DNA from 2 places in the Actinoplanes sp. NPDC024001 genome. Region 2 is predicted to be linked to the other one. Evidence: riboswitches for the same ligand, from Rfam matches in the RefSeq annotation. Region 2 holds a riboswitch; the other holds the start of a gene.
What was found. A riboswitch is a leader RNA that binds a small molecule or an ion and turns the genes downstream of it on or off. The one in region 2 is predicted to bind glycine.

Region 1 (7,758 bases), on a different contig from region 2:
ATTACCCGAAGAGGGCGGCCCGGTCCGGGCGCAGCAGCTGCCGCAGCTTCATCAGCGAGCGGCGGGTCTGGCTCTTCACCACGGTGACCGGCAGGCCCATCTCGGCGGCGACCTGCTCGACGCTGTGGTCGGCGAAATAGCGCAGCACCACGATCTCGCGGTCGCGGGCGGGCAGCTGCCCGAGGGCGTCGAGCATGGCCAGCCGCAGTTCCGGGTTCATCGTGTAGACCGGTTCGCGCAGGATGCCGGTGACGCTCTCCCCGTTGCTGCGGCGGCGCCGGTGGTCCAGGTAGACCCGCAGCAGCACCTTGTGGGCGTACGCCGACAGGTTGTCGCTCTCGGCGGCCCGCCCCCAGCTCAGATAGAGCCTGGTCAGCGTGGTCTGGGTGAGGTCCTGGGCCAGATGCCAGTCGCGGCAGAGCTGGAAGGCGCTGCTGCGCAGCCGTGCCGCGCCGGAGTGCGCGAAGCGCGCGAACTCCTGGCTCGGCGCCGGTCGTTCGAGGAGTTCTAGCACTGCGATTCGCCTTCTCTGGGTGCCCCGTCGTGCGCCAACGTAAGCGCTTTCCCGCCACCGGTGGGGGCGGTCGAGCAGGACACTGGCACGCTTTGGGTAGAGAGGGCCGGCAGTGGGCTATGCGGCCCCTGTGGTCAGGCCGGCCAGGGCCGCGCGGATCGGGGCGACCTTGGCGGCGGCCTCGTCGACCTCGGCGATCGGGTCGCTGTCGGCGGTGATCCCGCCGCCGGCCCAGGTGTGCACCCGGGCGCCGTCGACGGCCACGGTGCGGATGGTCAGGCCCAGATCCAGGTGGTCGTGGCCGAGCCAGCCGACCGCGCCCATGCTGACGCCGCGGCCGGCCGGTTCCAGCGCGGCGATGCGCTCCAGCGCGGCCAGCTTGGGCGCGCCGGTCACGCTGCCGCCGGGACAGACCGCGCGCAGCAGGTCGGCGAGGCCGACCTGCGCCCGCAACGGCGCGGAGACCACCGACTCGGCCTGCCAGAGACCACACCAGCGGCGTACGGCGAACAGCTCGTCCACGGTCACCGGTCCGGTGCCGGGCAGCCGGGCGAGGTCGTTGCGCTCCAGGTCGACGATCATCACGTGCTCGGCGCGTTCCTTGGGGCTGGCCAGCAGTTCGCGCCGGCCGGCCTCGGTGGCCGGCCGGGTGCCCTTGATCGGCCGGGTGATCACCCGGCCGTCGCGGACCTCGACCAGCGTCTCCGGGGAGGCGGTGGCCAGCGCCCAGCCGTCGCCGGCGAGGACCCCGCCGTAGCGGGCGCCGCGCAGCGCGGCGACCCGGCGCAGCGCCGGGCCCGGGTCCCCGGTGTAGCCGGCCGAGCCGTGGCCGACCATGTTGACCTGGTAGACGTCGCCGCGGCCGATGGCGGCGCGGACCTCTTCGACGGCGTTCGCGTGCTCGGCGCGGGTCCAGCTCTCCCGCCACGGGCCGAGGGTCCAGGCGCCGCCCCAGGCGGCGCGGGCGGGCTTCGGGGTGTGCTCGTAGACGACCGCGTAGACGTCCGGGATGCCGGGCACCGGGGTCGCCGCGCCGACGGTCCCACCAGCCATTACGGATCCGGCATCCGCGGATACGTAGAGTGCTGCTCCGCAAATAGTGCTATCGCCGAACGTCCTGTTTTTGTCATCCGTTCGGCCAAGGTTTCGCACCGGCAGTCCGTTGGCGGCCAGGAAGTCGGACAGAAGCTCGGCAGGGTCACCGGGATCACCCTGGTGCCATCGGAAGTCACGCAACGCGTGGTGGCGGGCTTGGCAGGCCGTCGGAGCGCCCGGCGGCACGCCGAGAGGAGGTCGCGGAGAGTGGTCGTTGATCTCCGTCCCGTGGACCATGTGAGAGGCGGATCGAACCCCGAATCGCGTCACCGGGTTGAACCGTTGTCGTTCGATGTGAGGTAACGTCCGTCACTGTCTTTGTGAACCTTCACACAGCCCCCAAACCGGAGAACCACAAGATGTGCCAGCACCTGATCCCCTGCCCACCAGCCGAGGCCATCGACCGTGAGGCCGCCCGGATCATCGCGACGTTCCGGGAGCAAGGCTGGAGCCTGCTCTGCAACGGTGTCATCGTCTTCGAGGACACCGGGGAGCTGCTCCCGGACGGCACGATGATCGAGCCGCACCGGGGCCCCGCACCGCACGCGCTCGCCGCCTGACACACTACTGAGCGTAACCAACTGACGGCGCAGGCCGCGATCATTGAGGACCACGACCTGCGCTTGCACCGACCATCCGGACGGGTCAGCTCTCGAACGCCTCCGGCGAGGGGCACGAGCAGACCAGGTTACGGTCCCCGAACGCCCCGTCGATGCGGCGCACCGGCGGCCAGTACTTCGCCGTCCGGTCCACGCCCTCCGGGTAGGCGGCCACCGACCGCGGGTACGGGTGAGCCCACTCGTCCGCCGACACCGACGAAGCGGTGTGCGGGGCGTTGGACAGCGGGTTGTCGTCCTTCGGCCACACGCCCGCCGCCACCTGGTCGATCTCGCCCTTGATGGCGATCATCGCGGCCACGAACCGGTCCAGCTCGGCCAGGTCCTCGCTCTCGGTCGGCTCCACCATCAGGGTGCCGGCCACCGGGAACGACATCGTCGGCGCGTGGAACCCGTAGTCGATCAGCCGCTTCGCCACGTCGTCCACCGAGACGCCGGTGGCCTTCGTGATCGGCCGCAGGTCGAGGATGCACTCGTGCGCGACCAGGCCGTTGTTGCCCGCGTACAGCACCGGGTAGTGCTCACGCAGCCGCGCCGCCACGTAGTTGGCCGCCAGCACCGCCGTCGCGGTCGCCGCGGCGAGGCCGTCCGGGCCCATCATCCGCAGGTACGCCCACGAGATCGGCAGGATGCCCGCCGAACCGTGCGCCGCCGCCGACACCGCGTGGTGCTCACCCGGCTCCAGCGGGTTGCCGGGCAGGAACTCGGCCAGGTGCTGCCGGACCGCGACCGGGCCGACGCCGGGGCCACCGCCGCCGTGCGGGATGCAGAACGTCTTGTGCAGGTTCAGGTGCGACACGTCCGCGCCGAACTGGCCCGGCTTGGCGAACCCGACCAGCGCGTTCAGGTTGGCGCCGTCCACGTACACCTGACCGCCGGCCTCGTGCACCTGGGCGCACAGGTCGGCGATGCCGGTCTCGTAGACGCCGTGCGTCGACGGGTAGGTCACCATGATCGCGGACAGCGTGTCCCGGTGCTTCTCAATCTTGGCGGCCAGGTCGGTCATGTCGACGTTGCCGTCCGCGTCACAGGCCACCACCACGACCCGCATCCCGGCCATCACCGCGCTGGCCGCGTTCGTGCCGTGCGCCGACGACGGGATCAGGCACACGTCGCGGTGCTCCTCGCCCCGGGAGCGGTGGTAGCCGCGGATCGCCAGCAGACCGGCCAGCTCACCCTGCGAGCCGGCGTTCGGCTGCACGCTCACCGCGTCGTACCCGGTGATCTCGGCCAGCCAGCCCTCCAGCTGCGCCACCAGGGCCTCGTAGCCCTCGGTCTGCGACGCCGGCGCGAACGGATGGATGGTCGCGAACTCCGGCCAGGTGACCGCCTCCATCTCGGCGGTGGCGTTCAGCTTCATCGTGCACGAGCCCAGCGGGATCATGCCGCGGTCCAGCGCGTAGTCCCGGTCGGACAGGGTGCGCAGGTAGCGCAGCATGTTCGTCTCGGAGTGGTGGGTGTTGAACACCGGGTGCGTCAGGTACTCCGAGGAGCGCGCCAGCGACTTGACCGCGCTCTCGGCGGGCGCCGCGACGGCCGCCCCGAACGCCTCCAGGACCAGCGCGACGTCCATGTCGTTCGTGGTCTCGTCGGCCGACACCGACACGTGATCGTCGTCGACCAGCCGCACGTCGATGCCGCGGTTGTAGGCCTCCGCCACGACCTCGGCGGCCCGGCCCGGCACCCTCGCGGTCACCGTGTCGAAGAACGCCGCGTGCGCCACCTCGACCCCGGCCGCGGACAGGCCACCGGCCAGCGCCCGGGCGTGGTCGTGGGTGCGCTGGGCGATCGCCCGCAGCCCGGCCGGCCCGTGGTACACCGCGTACATGCTGGCCATCACGGCCAGCAGCACCTGCGCCGTACAGATGTTGCTGGTCGCCTTCTCCCGGCGGATGTGCTGCTCACGCGTCTGCAGCGCGAGCCGGTAGGCCGGCGCGCCGTCGGCGTCCTTCGAGACGCCGACCAGCCGGCCCGGCAGCGAGCGCTCCAGCCCGGCACGCACCGCCAGGTAGCCCGCGTGCGGGCCACCGAACCCCAGGGGTACGCCGAAGCGCTGCGTCGTGCCGGCCGCGATGTCCGCGCCGATCGCACCCGGCTCCCGCAGCAGCGTCAGCGCGAGCAGGTCGGCCGCCACCGTGACCAGGGCGCCCTTCGCGTGGGCGGCCTCGATCAGCGCGGCATGGTCGCGGACCGCGCCGGACGCGCCCGGGTACTGCAGGTGCAGGCCGAAGAACTCGCCCGGCAGCTCGTCGTCCTCGACGTCGACCAGGCGGATCTCGATGCCGAGCGGCTCGGCCCGGGTCCGCAGCACCGACAGGGTCTGCGGGAACGTGTCGGCGTCCACCGCGTACACATTGCTCTTGACCTTGGAGGCACGGCGCGCGAGCGTCATGGCCTCGGCGACCGCCGTGGCCTCGTCCAGCATCGACGCGTTCGCCGTGGCCAGCCCGGTCAGGTCGGTGACCATGGTCTGGAAGTTCAGCAGCGCCTCCAGGCGGCCCTGGCTGATCTCCGGCTGATACGGCGTGTAAGCCGTGTACCACGCCGGGTTCTCCAGCACGTTCCGCTTGATCACCGCCGGGGTGTGGGTGCCGTAGTAGCCCAGCCCGATCATCGACGTGGACACAGTGTTGCGCCCGGCGATCATGCGCAGCTCGGCGATCGCCTCCTCCTCGGAGATCCCGGCCGGCAGGTCCAGCTCACCGTGCCAGCGGATCACCTCGGGGATCGCGGCGTCCATCAGCTCGCCGACCGAGTTGTACCCGATCGCCTTGAGCATGTGGGTCTGCTCGTCCGGGTCCGGACCGATGTGACGGGAAACGAACGGCGACGTCATGGGCGACTCCAAGGCTCGAGAAGGTCGACATGCAACCTCCCCCTCTGTCATACCCAGCCGGGCACTTCAGAGTCGCCTGCCCTCGCGGTCCTTTTGCCTGAGAGGTTCCGGGGAGGATTTGCCCCTTCGGCGCCTGGGACTCCAGGTCTCTCCCGCGTGGGTGTAGCCGGCAGCACTCAACCTACCAGCGCACACGGTCCGGACCGACAACCCTAGGGTGTGTGCTGTGACGTACTTCCCTGCGGACGACCGCTACACCAAGATGACCTACCGCCGCGCCGGGCGCAGCGGGCTCCAACTGCCCGCCATCTCCCTCGGCCTGTGGCACAACTTCGGCGACACCCGGCCCCTCGACCGTCAGCGCGCCATCGTCCGCCGCGCCTTCGACCTCGGCGTCACCCACTTCGACCTGGCCAACAACTACGGCCCGCCGCCCGGCAGCGCCGAGTCCAACTTCGGCCGGCTGCTCGCCAGTGACCTGCGGGCGCACCGCGACGAGCTGGTCATCTCGACCAAGGCCGGCTACACCATGTGGGACGGCCCGTACGGCGACTGGGGCTCCCGCAAGTACCTGGTGGCCTCGCTCGACCAGTCGCTGCAGCGACTCGGCCTCGACTACGTCGACGTGTTCTACCACCACCGGCCCGACCCCTCGACGCCGCTGGAGGAGACGATGACCGCGCTGGACGCGGTCGTGCGGGCCGGCAAGGCGCAGTACGTCGGGATCAGCAACTACAAGAGCGCCGAGGCCCGGGAGGCCGCCCGGATCCTGCGGGAGCTCGGCACCCCGCTGCTGATCCACCAGCCGTCGTACTCGATCCTCAACCGCTGGATCGAGCAGGACGGGCTGCTGGACACCCTGGAGGAGGCCGGCGCGGGCTGCATCGCGTTCAGCCCCCTGCAGCAGGGCCTGCTCACCGACCGCTACCTGACCGGCATCCCGGAGGACTCGCGGATCCGCACCAGCGTGTTCCTCAACGAGAGCGCCCTGGACACGGCCACCATGGGCCGGCTGCACGCGCTCAACGACGTCGCCAAGCGGCGCGGCCAGTCCCTGGCCCAGCTGGCCCTGTCGTGGGCGCTGCGCGACCCGCGGATGACCAGCCTGATCATCGGCGCCTCCAGCGTCGCCCAGCTGGAGAACAACATCGCCGCGCTCGACGGCGCGCCGCTGACCCGCGAGGAACTCGACGAGATCGACGGCATTGTCGCCTGATCTTCCCACCGCTCTGGGGGTCGTGGTCGGCTCCCGCGCCTACGGACTGCACGGTCCGGGCTCCGACCACGACCGCCGGGGTGTCTTCGTGGCACCCACCCGCGCCTTCTGGCGCCTCGACAAGCCGCCCACCCACCTGGACGGGCCGCTCGACGAGCAGTTCTCCTGGGAGATCGAGCGGTTCTGCGTGCTCGCGCTGCAGGCCAACCCGACCGTCCTGGAAGTGCTGTGGTCACCGCTCGTCGAGACGATCACTTCGGACGGCGCCCGCCTGCGGGAGGCACGCGGCGCCTTCCTGTCCCGGCGGGTCGCCGACACCTACGGCAACTACGCCCGCGACCAGCTCAACCGGGTCACCGCCCGCCGCGAGCGCACCGGCGAGACCAACCACAAGCAGGCCATGCACATGATCCGGCTGCTGCACGCCGGCGCCCACGTGCTGCGCACCGGCGAGGTCCTGGTCGACGTCAGCCACCTGCGCGACCGCCTGCTCGCGGTCAAGCGGGGCGAGGTCCCCTGGCCGGACGTCACCGCCTGGGCCGGCGACCTGCTCACCGATCTCGCCGACGCGGCCGCCGCCACCAGCCTGCCCGACCAGCCGGACCGGGCCCGGATCGACGCCCTGCTGCACGAGGTGCGCGAACGCCACCTGGAGGACCCGCGATGACGGTCACGGTGCCGCGGTGGGCGGCCGAGGCCGCCACCGCGCTCCCCTACCCGCTGCTGTTCGCCACGGTCAGCGGCGCCCACCTGTACGGCTTCGCCTCCGTCGACTCCGACCTCGACCTGCGCGCCGCCCACCTGCTCCCGGCCGCCGAGGTCGTCGGGCTGCGCACCGGACCGGAGACGCTGCAGCACGACGGTGTCCGCGACGGTGTGGAGCTCGACGTGGTCAGCCACGACCTGCTCAAGTTCGCCCGGCTGCTCAACAGCCGCAACGGGTACGTGCTGGAGCAGCTGCTCTCCCCGCTCGTGGTGGTCACCACGCCGGTCCACGAACAGCTCATCGCCCTGGCGCCGGGCCTGATCACCCGGCACCACGCGCACCACTACCTGGGGTTCGCCGCGACCCAGGAACGGCTCCATGCCCGCACCGGCGAGCTGAAACCGGCCCTCTACACGCTGCGGGTGCTGCTCACCGGCATCCACCTGATGCGCACCGGGCGCCTCGAGACCGACCTCGGGGTGCTCGGCGGGCGGCTGGACTACGTGCCGGACCTGATCGCCGCCAAGCGGGAGGCGGAGCACGGGCCGCTGCCGGACGGCGTGGCGCAGCGGCTCGCCGCGGACGTGCCCGCGCTGCGCGCCGAGCTGGAGCGGGCCCGCGAGGAGTCGGCCCTGCCGGACCACGCCGACCCGGGCGCGGTCGCCGAGCTGCACGACCTGGTCGTCCGCACCCGGCTCGGCTGAGTCAGTCGCGGCGGACCGTGTAGTCGGCGAGCAGGGCGCCGGACGGGGACGCCTCGGCCATGGTCAGGGT
Region 2 (7,758 bases):
ACGGTCAGGGCGCCGGTCGCGTCGCCGGCCCAGAAGGGCAGGAACGACTCCACCCACCCGCGGCCCTGGAACATCGCGATGGTGGTGCCGCCGATCAGGGCGCCCACCAGCGGCCCGATCACCACGCAGCAGCCCAGGAAGGCCAGCAGGTGGCGGCGCTGCACCAGGTTCACCGGCCCGGGTACGAAGTGCCGCAGCAGCACCGCCCCGGTGAGCGGCTCCGCGGTGTTGGCCAGGGCGAGGCCGAGCGCGGAGTCGAGCGCCAGACCGTGCGAGAGGTCCACCGCGATCTCGGTGACCGCGATGGTGAGCAGGATCCACGGCCACTGGCGGGCGGGGCACAGCAGCAGGGCCGACAGGGTGACGCCGGAGGGCAGGAACAGCACCACGATGGAGGTGGCGTCGAAGACCACGAAGGCGAGCTGGGCGCCGATCGTGTAGGCGACCGCGACCAGGACGACGACCAGCCAGGTCGGGCGTGGACGCGGGCCGGGCGAGGTCATCCCGCGTCGGGCTCCCGCACCATCAGGGGGAGCACCCCGGTGATCTGGAGCGTCACGAGCGTGCCGCCGTGGACGTTGACCAGCCCGAAGTCGACACCCCGCTCGGCGGCGGCGGACCGGGCGCAGAGCAGCGCCTCCAGGCCGGTGGAGTCGCAGAAGCTCACCGCGCCCATGTCGATCAGCAGGCGCCGCGGCTGGAGCTCACGCACCAGCTGCTCCAGGTCCGCGCGGACGCCGGCGCTGCTGGCCAGGTCCAGTTCACCGGCGAGCGCCACCCGGACGACGTCCCCGTCGTGCTGCCGGCTGATTCTCACCGGACCTCACCCGGGTAGGGCTGCAGCTCGACGTTCACGCATTTGCCGCCGCCGTCGTCCTGCACGTACCACCGGGCGGAGAGCGCGTCGATCAGCATCAGCCCGCGGCCGCCGCGGTCGTCGGGGTGCCGCCGGCGCGGCGCCTCGGCGGACTTGTCGGCGACCGACAGCAGCACCGAACGGCCGCTGGCCTGCACCGTGATCGGCACCGAGTCGCCGCCGGCGTGCTGCACGGCGTTGGTGACCAGCTCGCTGATCACGATGGCGGCGGCGTCGAGCCAGCGCGGCTCGGTGAAACCCCAGGCGCGCAGCGAGACGGTGACCTCATGGCGGGCCTCGCTGGGCGCGTTCAGGCCGGCCGGGACGTCTATCCGTACACTTCGCTGGCTCATCGGACCCTGCCTGCCTGCCGCGCATTCGCGGACATCATGAAGGTACTCCATGGCTTGCGGCGCCGGCGGCCACGACCGGGCGGGTCACCGGGAGCCCAGCACCGCCGCCGAGACCCAGCGGAACATCGGCTCGCGCAGTGAGCGCAGGTCCGGCTCCGGGTCCTCGTCGAGCAGGTCGCAGGAGAGCTGGCGCAGCGCGTACAGGAAACCGAGGAAGGTCTCCACCGGCAGCGGCTTGAGGCCGCAGTCGCGGCCGACCCACTCGGTGTGCCGGTCGTGCAGGAAGCGGGCGATCCCGGTGAGCGCCTGCCGGCGGCGCTTGCGCGCCGGTCGGCCGGCGGCGTCCATCTCCAGCATCATCGCGCGGGTCACCACCAGGTCGGAGCAGATGGTGTCGAGGTACGCGTCGATGATCGCCGCGATCAGGTCGAGCCAGTCCTGTGGCTCGGCGGCCGCGGCGGTGACCCGCTCCAGCAGGACGGCGACGAACCGTTCGTAGGCGGCGTCGGCGCAGGCGGACAGGTCGGCGAAGACCGCGTAGAACGCCGTCCGGGACACCGCGGCGCTCTTGACCACGTCGGCGACGGTGACCGCGGCCAGCCCGCGGTCGGCGACCAGTTCGGTGAAGGCGGCGAGGATCCGTTCCCGATGGGCGGCTCGCACCGCGCCGGGGTCGAGGGCGTGGCGTCCGCGCGGGAGGTCTCGTTCCGGCGGGCTGAAGAAGACGACCGCCTCGCTCACGCCGCCATCGTCGCACGAGGGTCTGGAACTTGTAAGTACGGTGTCGTACCCTGGCCGCGCCTGATGTGACAGCCATCACTATCGACGGAGGCCGGAGTGGACGAGCTAGCCGCCTGGGAGCAAGCGCAGAAGTCGGCCCCGCCCTCGTTGGGTGCGATGCTGTACGACCGGATCGAGCGCACGCCCGGCTCGGAGGCCTACCGCTGGCCCGGGCCCGGCGGGGAGTGGCAGTCCGAGACGTGGGCGGAGCTGGGCCAGGTGGCCCGGGAGATCGCCGCGGGGCTGCTCGCGCTCGGGCTGCGGGCGGAGGACCGGGTCGCGATCATGTCCGGCACCCGGATCGAGTGGGTGCACGCCGACCTGGGGATCATGTGCGCGGGCGGGGCGACCACCACGGTCTACCCGACCTCGTCGGCGGAGGACGTCACGCACATCCTCACCGACTCGGGCAGCCGGTTCGCCTTCGTGGAGAACGCCGAGCAGCTGGCCAAGGTGCTCGACTCGCCGGTCGAGCAGGTGATCCTCTTCGACGGCGCCGACCCGTGCGCGATCACCCTCGACGAGCTGCGTGAACGCGGTAGGACGCTGCCGGCCGAGGCGGTCACCGCGGCCACCGCCGCGATCACCCCGGACCATCTCGCCACGCTGATCTACACGTCCGGCACGACCGGGCGGCCCAAGGGCGTCCGCCTGCCGCACCGCTGCTGGATCTACCAGGCCACCGCGACGCAGGCGACCGGCCTGGTCGGCCCCGACGACCTCGGCTACCTGTGGCTGCCGCTGGCGCACGTGTTCGGCAAGGCCCTCGGCGCCGCGCAGATCGCGGTCGGGCACCCCACCGCGATCGACGGTGACGTCACCCGGATCATCACGAACCTGCCCGTGGTCAAGCCGATGGTGATGCCCGCCGTACCCCGGATCTTCGAGAAGGTGCACGCCGGCGTGCTGGCCGCCGCGCACAAGGACGGCGGGGTGAAGGCCAAGCTCTTCGACTGGGCCGTCGGGGTCGGCCGCCAGGCCGCCCGCACGCGCCGCAACGGCGAGAAGGTGCCCGCCGGGCTGGCGTTCCAGCACCGGATCGCTGACAGGCTGGTGCTGAGCAAGGTGCGCGCCCGCTTCGGTGGGCGGTTGCGGTTCTTCCTCTCCGGCTCGGCCGCGCTGTCGGCGGACATCTGCGAGTTCTTCGACGCGCTCGGCCTCCCGATCCTGGAGGGCTACGGGCTGACCGAGACGTCGGCCGGCGCCTTCGTCAACCGGTTCGAGCACCTGGAGTACGGCACCGTCGGCCTGCCGCTGCCCGGCACCGAGGTCCGCATCGCCGAGGACGGCGAGATCCTGATCAAGGGCCCCGGCCTGATGGACGGCTACCACGGTTTCGACGAGAAGCTCGGCGAGTGGCTGCACACCGGCGACATCGGCGAGATCACCCCGCGCGGCTCGCTGAAGATCACCGACCGGAAGAAGGACCTGTTCAAGACCTCCGGCGGCAAGTACGTCGCCCCGCAGGTGATCGAGACCCGGTTCGCGGCGATCTGCCCGCTCTCCACCCAGATGGTGGTCTACGGCGAGGGCCGCAACTACGTCACCGCGCTGATCGACCTCGACCCGGTGGCCGTGCGGGCCTGGGCGAGCGAGCAGGGCGTCACCGGCGAGACCCACGCCGACCTGGTGCGCTCACCGCAGCTGCAGGCCGCGATCGACGCCTACGTGAGCGAGCTCAACACCGGGCTCGGCCGCTGGGAGACGGTCAAGCGGTTCACCATCCTGGAACGCAACCTGAGCGTGGAGGACGGCGACCTCACCCCGTCGCTGAAACTGCGCCGCCGCATCGTCGAGCAACGCAATGCTCACCTGCTCGACAAGCTTTACACCGGTTGACCGCGTTACCCTGGCCTGGATAGCGTCACCAGCGACAACCGAAGATTTCGCCGCTCAGCCGCTGCGGGAGAGCCCCCGGGAACGGGGCGCCGAAGGAGCAACTTCTCCCTCAGAATCTCTCAGGCCCACGTACCGCTGCGGTCAGGCGACTCTGGAAAGCCGTGCCGGTCCGCCGGTGCGCGCCCAAGGTGCAAACCGCGCTCGCGCGGTGAAGCTCTCAGGCCCCATGACAGAGCGAGGGAGGCCCACCCGCCGACCAGGGGAGCCTCCGCATGGCCGTGTCCGTCTTCGACCTGTTCTCGGTCGGCATCGGTCCGTCGAGTTCACACACCGTCGGGCCGATGCGCGCCGCCCGCCTCTTCGCGCTGCAGCTCACCGGCCTGCCGGTGACCGCCGTGCGCGCCGAGCTGTTCGGGTCGCTCGGCGCGACCGGCCACGGCCACGGCACGCCGCGGGCGGTGCTGCTCGGTCTGGCCGGTGAGGAGCCGGAGACGGTCGACACCACGCTCGAGCCGTCCACCGACGGCTTCGCGTTCGAGGTCGACCTGGTGCTGCACCGGCGGCGCTCGCTGCCCGAGCACCCCAACGGCATGACCTTCACCGCGCTCGGCGCCGACGGCGCCGAGCTGCTGCGCAAGACCTATTTCTCGGTCGGCGGCGGCTTCGTCGTCGACGAGCGGACCCGCGGGGTACGGGCGGACGACACCTCCCTGCCCTACCCCTTCTCCTCCGGCGCCGAGCTGCTGTCGCTGACCCGCGCGACCGGCCTGTCGATCTCCCGGCTGATGCTGGTGAACGAGACCGCCTGGCGCCCGGAGGCCGAGGTCCGTTCCGGGCTGCTGCACCTGTGGTCGGTGATGGCCGAGTGCATCGACTCGGGCCTGGACGCCGAGGGCGTGCTGCCGGGCGGGTTGAAGGTGCGGCGGCGGGCGGCGGCGACCGCCCGGCAGTTGCGGGCCGCCGGGAACCCGCCCGAACACGCGATGGAGTGGCTCACGGCGTACGCGATGGCGGTGAACGAGCAGAACGCGGCCGGCGGCCGGGTGGTCACCGCGCCCACCAACGGCGCTGCCGGGATCATCCCGGCCGTGCTGCGGTACTACCTGGACTTCGTGCCGGGCGCCTCGCCGGAGGGTGTGGTGCGGTTCCTGCTGACCGCCGGCGCGATCGGGCTGCTGTTCAAGGAGAACGCGTCGATCTCCGGCGCCGAGGTGGGCTGCCAGGGCGAGGTCGGCTCGGCCTGCGCGATGGCCGCGGCCGGGCTGGCCGAGGTGCTCGGCGGCACGCCCGAGCAGGTGGAGAACGCCGCGGAGATCGGTATGGAGCACAACCTGGGCCTGACCTGCGACCCGGTCGGCGGCCTGGTGCAGATCCCGTGCATCGAGCGCAACGGGATGGCCGCGGTGAAGGCGGTGACCGCGGCCCGGATGGCACTGCGCGGCGACGGCCGGCACCACGTCTCCCTCGACAAGGTCATCAAGACCATGAAGGAGACCGGCGCCGACATGAAGATCAAGTACAAGGAGACCGCCCGCGGCGGCCTCGCCGTCAACGTCATCGAGTGCTGACCGGCGCCGGCCCGAAGCGCGCCTCGCCCGTGGGGCCGTCCCGGCGCCAGGGCCGGCCCGCGATAGGCGACGTGGGACTGCTCGCCCGAGGCGACCCGGCCGTCAAGGGCGGCGTGCCCTACTGTCGGCGTCCATGGACGACGAGTGCGTGCCCGCCCGATGATCGTCGTGGTGAGCGGGCCGAGCGCGGCCGGGAAGACCACCTGGTGCCGTGCGCACCACGCGGAACACCTGGTCGAGGAGTACACGCCGGGCGGCGCCGAACCGGACGGGCCCGCGCCGGAGTTCTGGTGCGAGGTCAACTGCCGCCGGTGGCAGGAGGCGCTGGCGCGCGAGGCGGGCGCCGGGCTCGCGGTCTGCGACGACGATCCGATGAAGCTGCACTACACCTGGGCGCTCGCCCGACTCGGCCTGGTGGACCCGGCGGTCTGGCGGCGCGAGGTCGAGGTGAACCGGGCGGCGGTCGCGGCGCGGCGGCTCGGGTTCGCCGACCTCGTGCTGGTGACGGTGCCGCAGAGCGATGAGCTGCGGCGCCGGCGGGCGGCCGACACCACCCGGCGACGGCGCAACTTCGAGCTGCACCTGCGCATGGCCGGGCCGCTGCGGGAGTGGTACGAGGCGGTCGAGCGGGCCGACCCGGACCGGGTGCGCTGGGAGCTTGCGGCGGACGGGACGCTCGGCGCGGCCGCGCGGGCCGGGCGTTACGACACGGAACTGTTCGACGCGGTGGTCACCGAACTGTCGTCCGGGCGTACGAAAGGATGGTCCTCATGAACCGTGGTGTCGTGCTCGGTCTCGCCCTGCGGGTGGTGCGCGGCCTGCCGCGCCCGCTGCAGCGGGCCGTGCTGGGCCGGGCCTCGGCGGGCGAGCCGCCGCCGGTGGCCGACTTCGTGCGGATGCTGGAGATCGCCGGGGACATGCCGGAGACCGGGCCCACCGACGCCGAGCTGTTCGCCCGGTTTCCGCAGCTGGCGGCGGTGCGGGTCACCGAGCCGGCGATCGACGGCGTGCCGGCGCGGCTCTACCACGGCCCGGGCGCACCGCAGGCCGGCTTCGTCTGGGTGCACGGCGGCGCGTTCGTGAGCGGGTCGCTGCGGATGGCCGAGGCGCACTTCGTGGCGCTCGCCCTGGCCGCCCGTGGCATCGCGGTGCTGTCGCTGGACTACCGCAAGGCGCTGCACGGCGGGCACTTCCCGCAGGCGTCCGACGACGTGCTGGCCGGCTGGACGTGGGCCGTGCGCAACGCGGACCGTTTCGGAGTCGGCGTCGAGCGGCTGCACCTGGGCGGGGCCAGCGCGGGCGGCAACATCGTGGCGGGCGTGAGCAAACGGCTGCGCGACGGTGCGGGGCGGGCGCCGGCGTCGGTGGTGCTGGTCTATCCGGCGGTGCACCCGGAGCTGCCCGAGCTCTCCGGCGAGCTGCTGGCCGCGGTGCGCCGCACGCCGGGGGCGGTGAACTTCACGCCGGGCTGGGTGGCCGACATGAGCCTGCACTACGCGGGGGACGCGGATACGCTCAAGGATCCGTACGCGTTCGCGGCCAACGGCGACGTCGGCGGCCTGCCGCCGACGCTGATCCTCAACTGCGAGGCCGACACGCTGCGGGCTTCCGGCGAGGCGTACGCGGACCAGCTGCGCGCCGCCGGTGTGCCGGTGACCGTGCACCTGGAGCCGGGCGCCGCGCACGGGTGCGTCGGCGACCCGTTCACGGTGGCGGCGCGCAACAGCATCGACCGGATGTCCGAATGGTTGCTCGGTCAACCACTATCCTGACCACTTGACCGTCCGGCTGTGGCCGAAGGGAGCACGGAGATGCAGCAGGTGAAGGCCGTCATCGCGCGGGCGAAGGGCGCGCCGGTGGAGCTGGTGACGATCAACGTGCCGGATCCGGGGCCGGGTGAGGCGGTGGTGAAGATCCAGGCGTGCGGGGTGTGCCACACCGACCTGCACTACCGCGAGGGTGGCATCAACGACGACTTCCCGTTCCTGCTCGGCCACGAGGCGGCCGGGGTGGTCGAGTCGGTCGGCGACGGCGTGACCGAGGTGGCCCCCGGTGACTTCGTGGTGCTGAACTGGCGGGCGGTGTGCGGTCAGTGCCGGGCGTGTAAGCGCGGTGACCTGCAGTACTGCTTCGCCACGCACAACGCGAAGCAGAAGATGACGCTGGAGGACGGCACCGAGCTGTCGCCGGCGTTGGGCATCGGCGCGTTCGCCGAGAAGACGCTGGTCGCGGCGGGTCAGTGCACGAAGGTGGATCCGGCGGCGCAGCCGGCCGCGGTCGGTCTGCTCGGCTGCGGGGTGATGGCCGGTATCGGCGCGGCGATCAACACCGGCGCGGTGACCCGCGGTAAGTCGGTCGCGGT

Region 1: linked by a shared signal. The riboswitch ahead of gcvP (aminomethyl-transferring glycine dehydrogenase) and the one ahead of AB0F81_RS31570 (L-serine ammonia-lyase) in region 2 are both predicted to bind glycine.

What each region holds. Positions count from the first base shown of each region.
Region 1 covers NZ_JBEZZB010000201.1:3,154-10,911, forward strand. Annotated here, with positions in the region: gene AB0F81_RS44660 (sigma-70 family RNA polymerase sigma factor) at 2-514, opposite strand; gene AB0F81_RS44665 (chorismate-binding protein) at 632-1,846, opposite strand; gene AB0F81_RS44670 (DUF5999 family protein) at 1,969-2,169, shown strand; gene gcvP (aminomethyl-transferring glycine dehydrogenase) at 2,255-5,062, opposite strand; glycine riboswitch at 5,138-5,227, opposite strand; gene mgrA (L-glyceraldehyde 3-phosphate reductase) at 5,289-6,278, shown strand; gene AB0F81_RS44685 (nucleotidyltransferase domain-containing protein) at 6,268-6,945, shown strand; gene AB0F81_RS44690 (nucleotidyltransferase domain-containing protein) at 6,942-7,688, shown strand; gene AB0F81_RS44695 (dihydrofolate reductase family protein) at 7,690-7,758, opposite strand, start outside.
Region 2 covers NZ_JBEZZB010000097.1:6,963-14,720, reverse strand. Annotated here, with positions in the region: gene AB0F81_RS31595 (SpoIIE family protein phosphatase) at 1-503, opposite strand, end outside; gene AB0F81_RS31590 (STAS domain-containing protein) at 500-817, opposite strand; gene AB0F81_RS31585 (ATP-binding protein) at 814-1,209, opposite strand; gene AB0F81_RS31580 (TetR/AcrR family transcriptional regulator) at 1,294-1,950, opposite strand; gene AB0F81_RS31575 (long-chain fatty acid--CoA ligase) at 2,047-3,828, shown strand; glycine riboswitch at 3,883-3,973, shown strand; gene AB0F81_RS31570 (L-serine ammonia-lyase) at 4,101-5,396, shown strand; gene AB0F81_RS31565 (hypothetical protein) at 5,541-6,170, shown strand; gene AB0F81_RS31560 (alpha/beta hydrolase fold domain-containing protein) at 6,167-7,168, shown strand; gene AB0F81_RS31555 (S-(hydroxymethyl)mycothiol dehydrogenase) at 7,208-7,758, shown strand, end outside.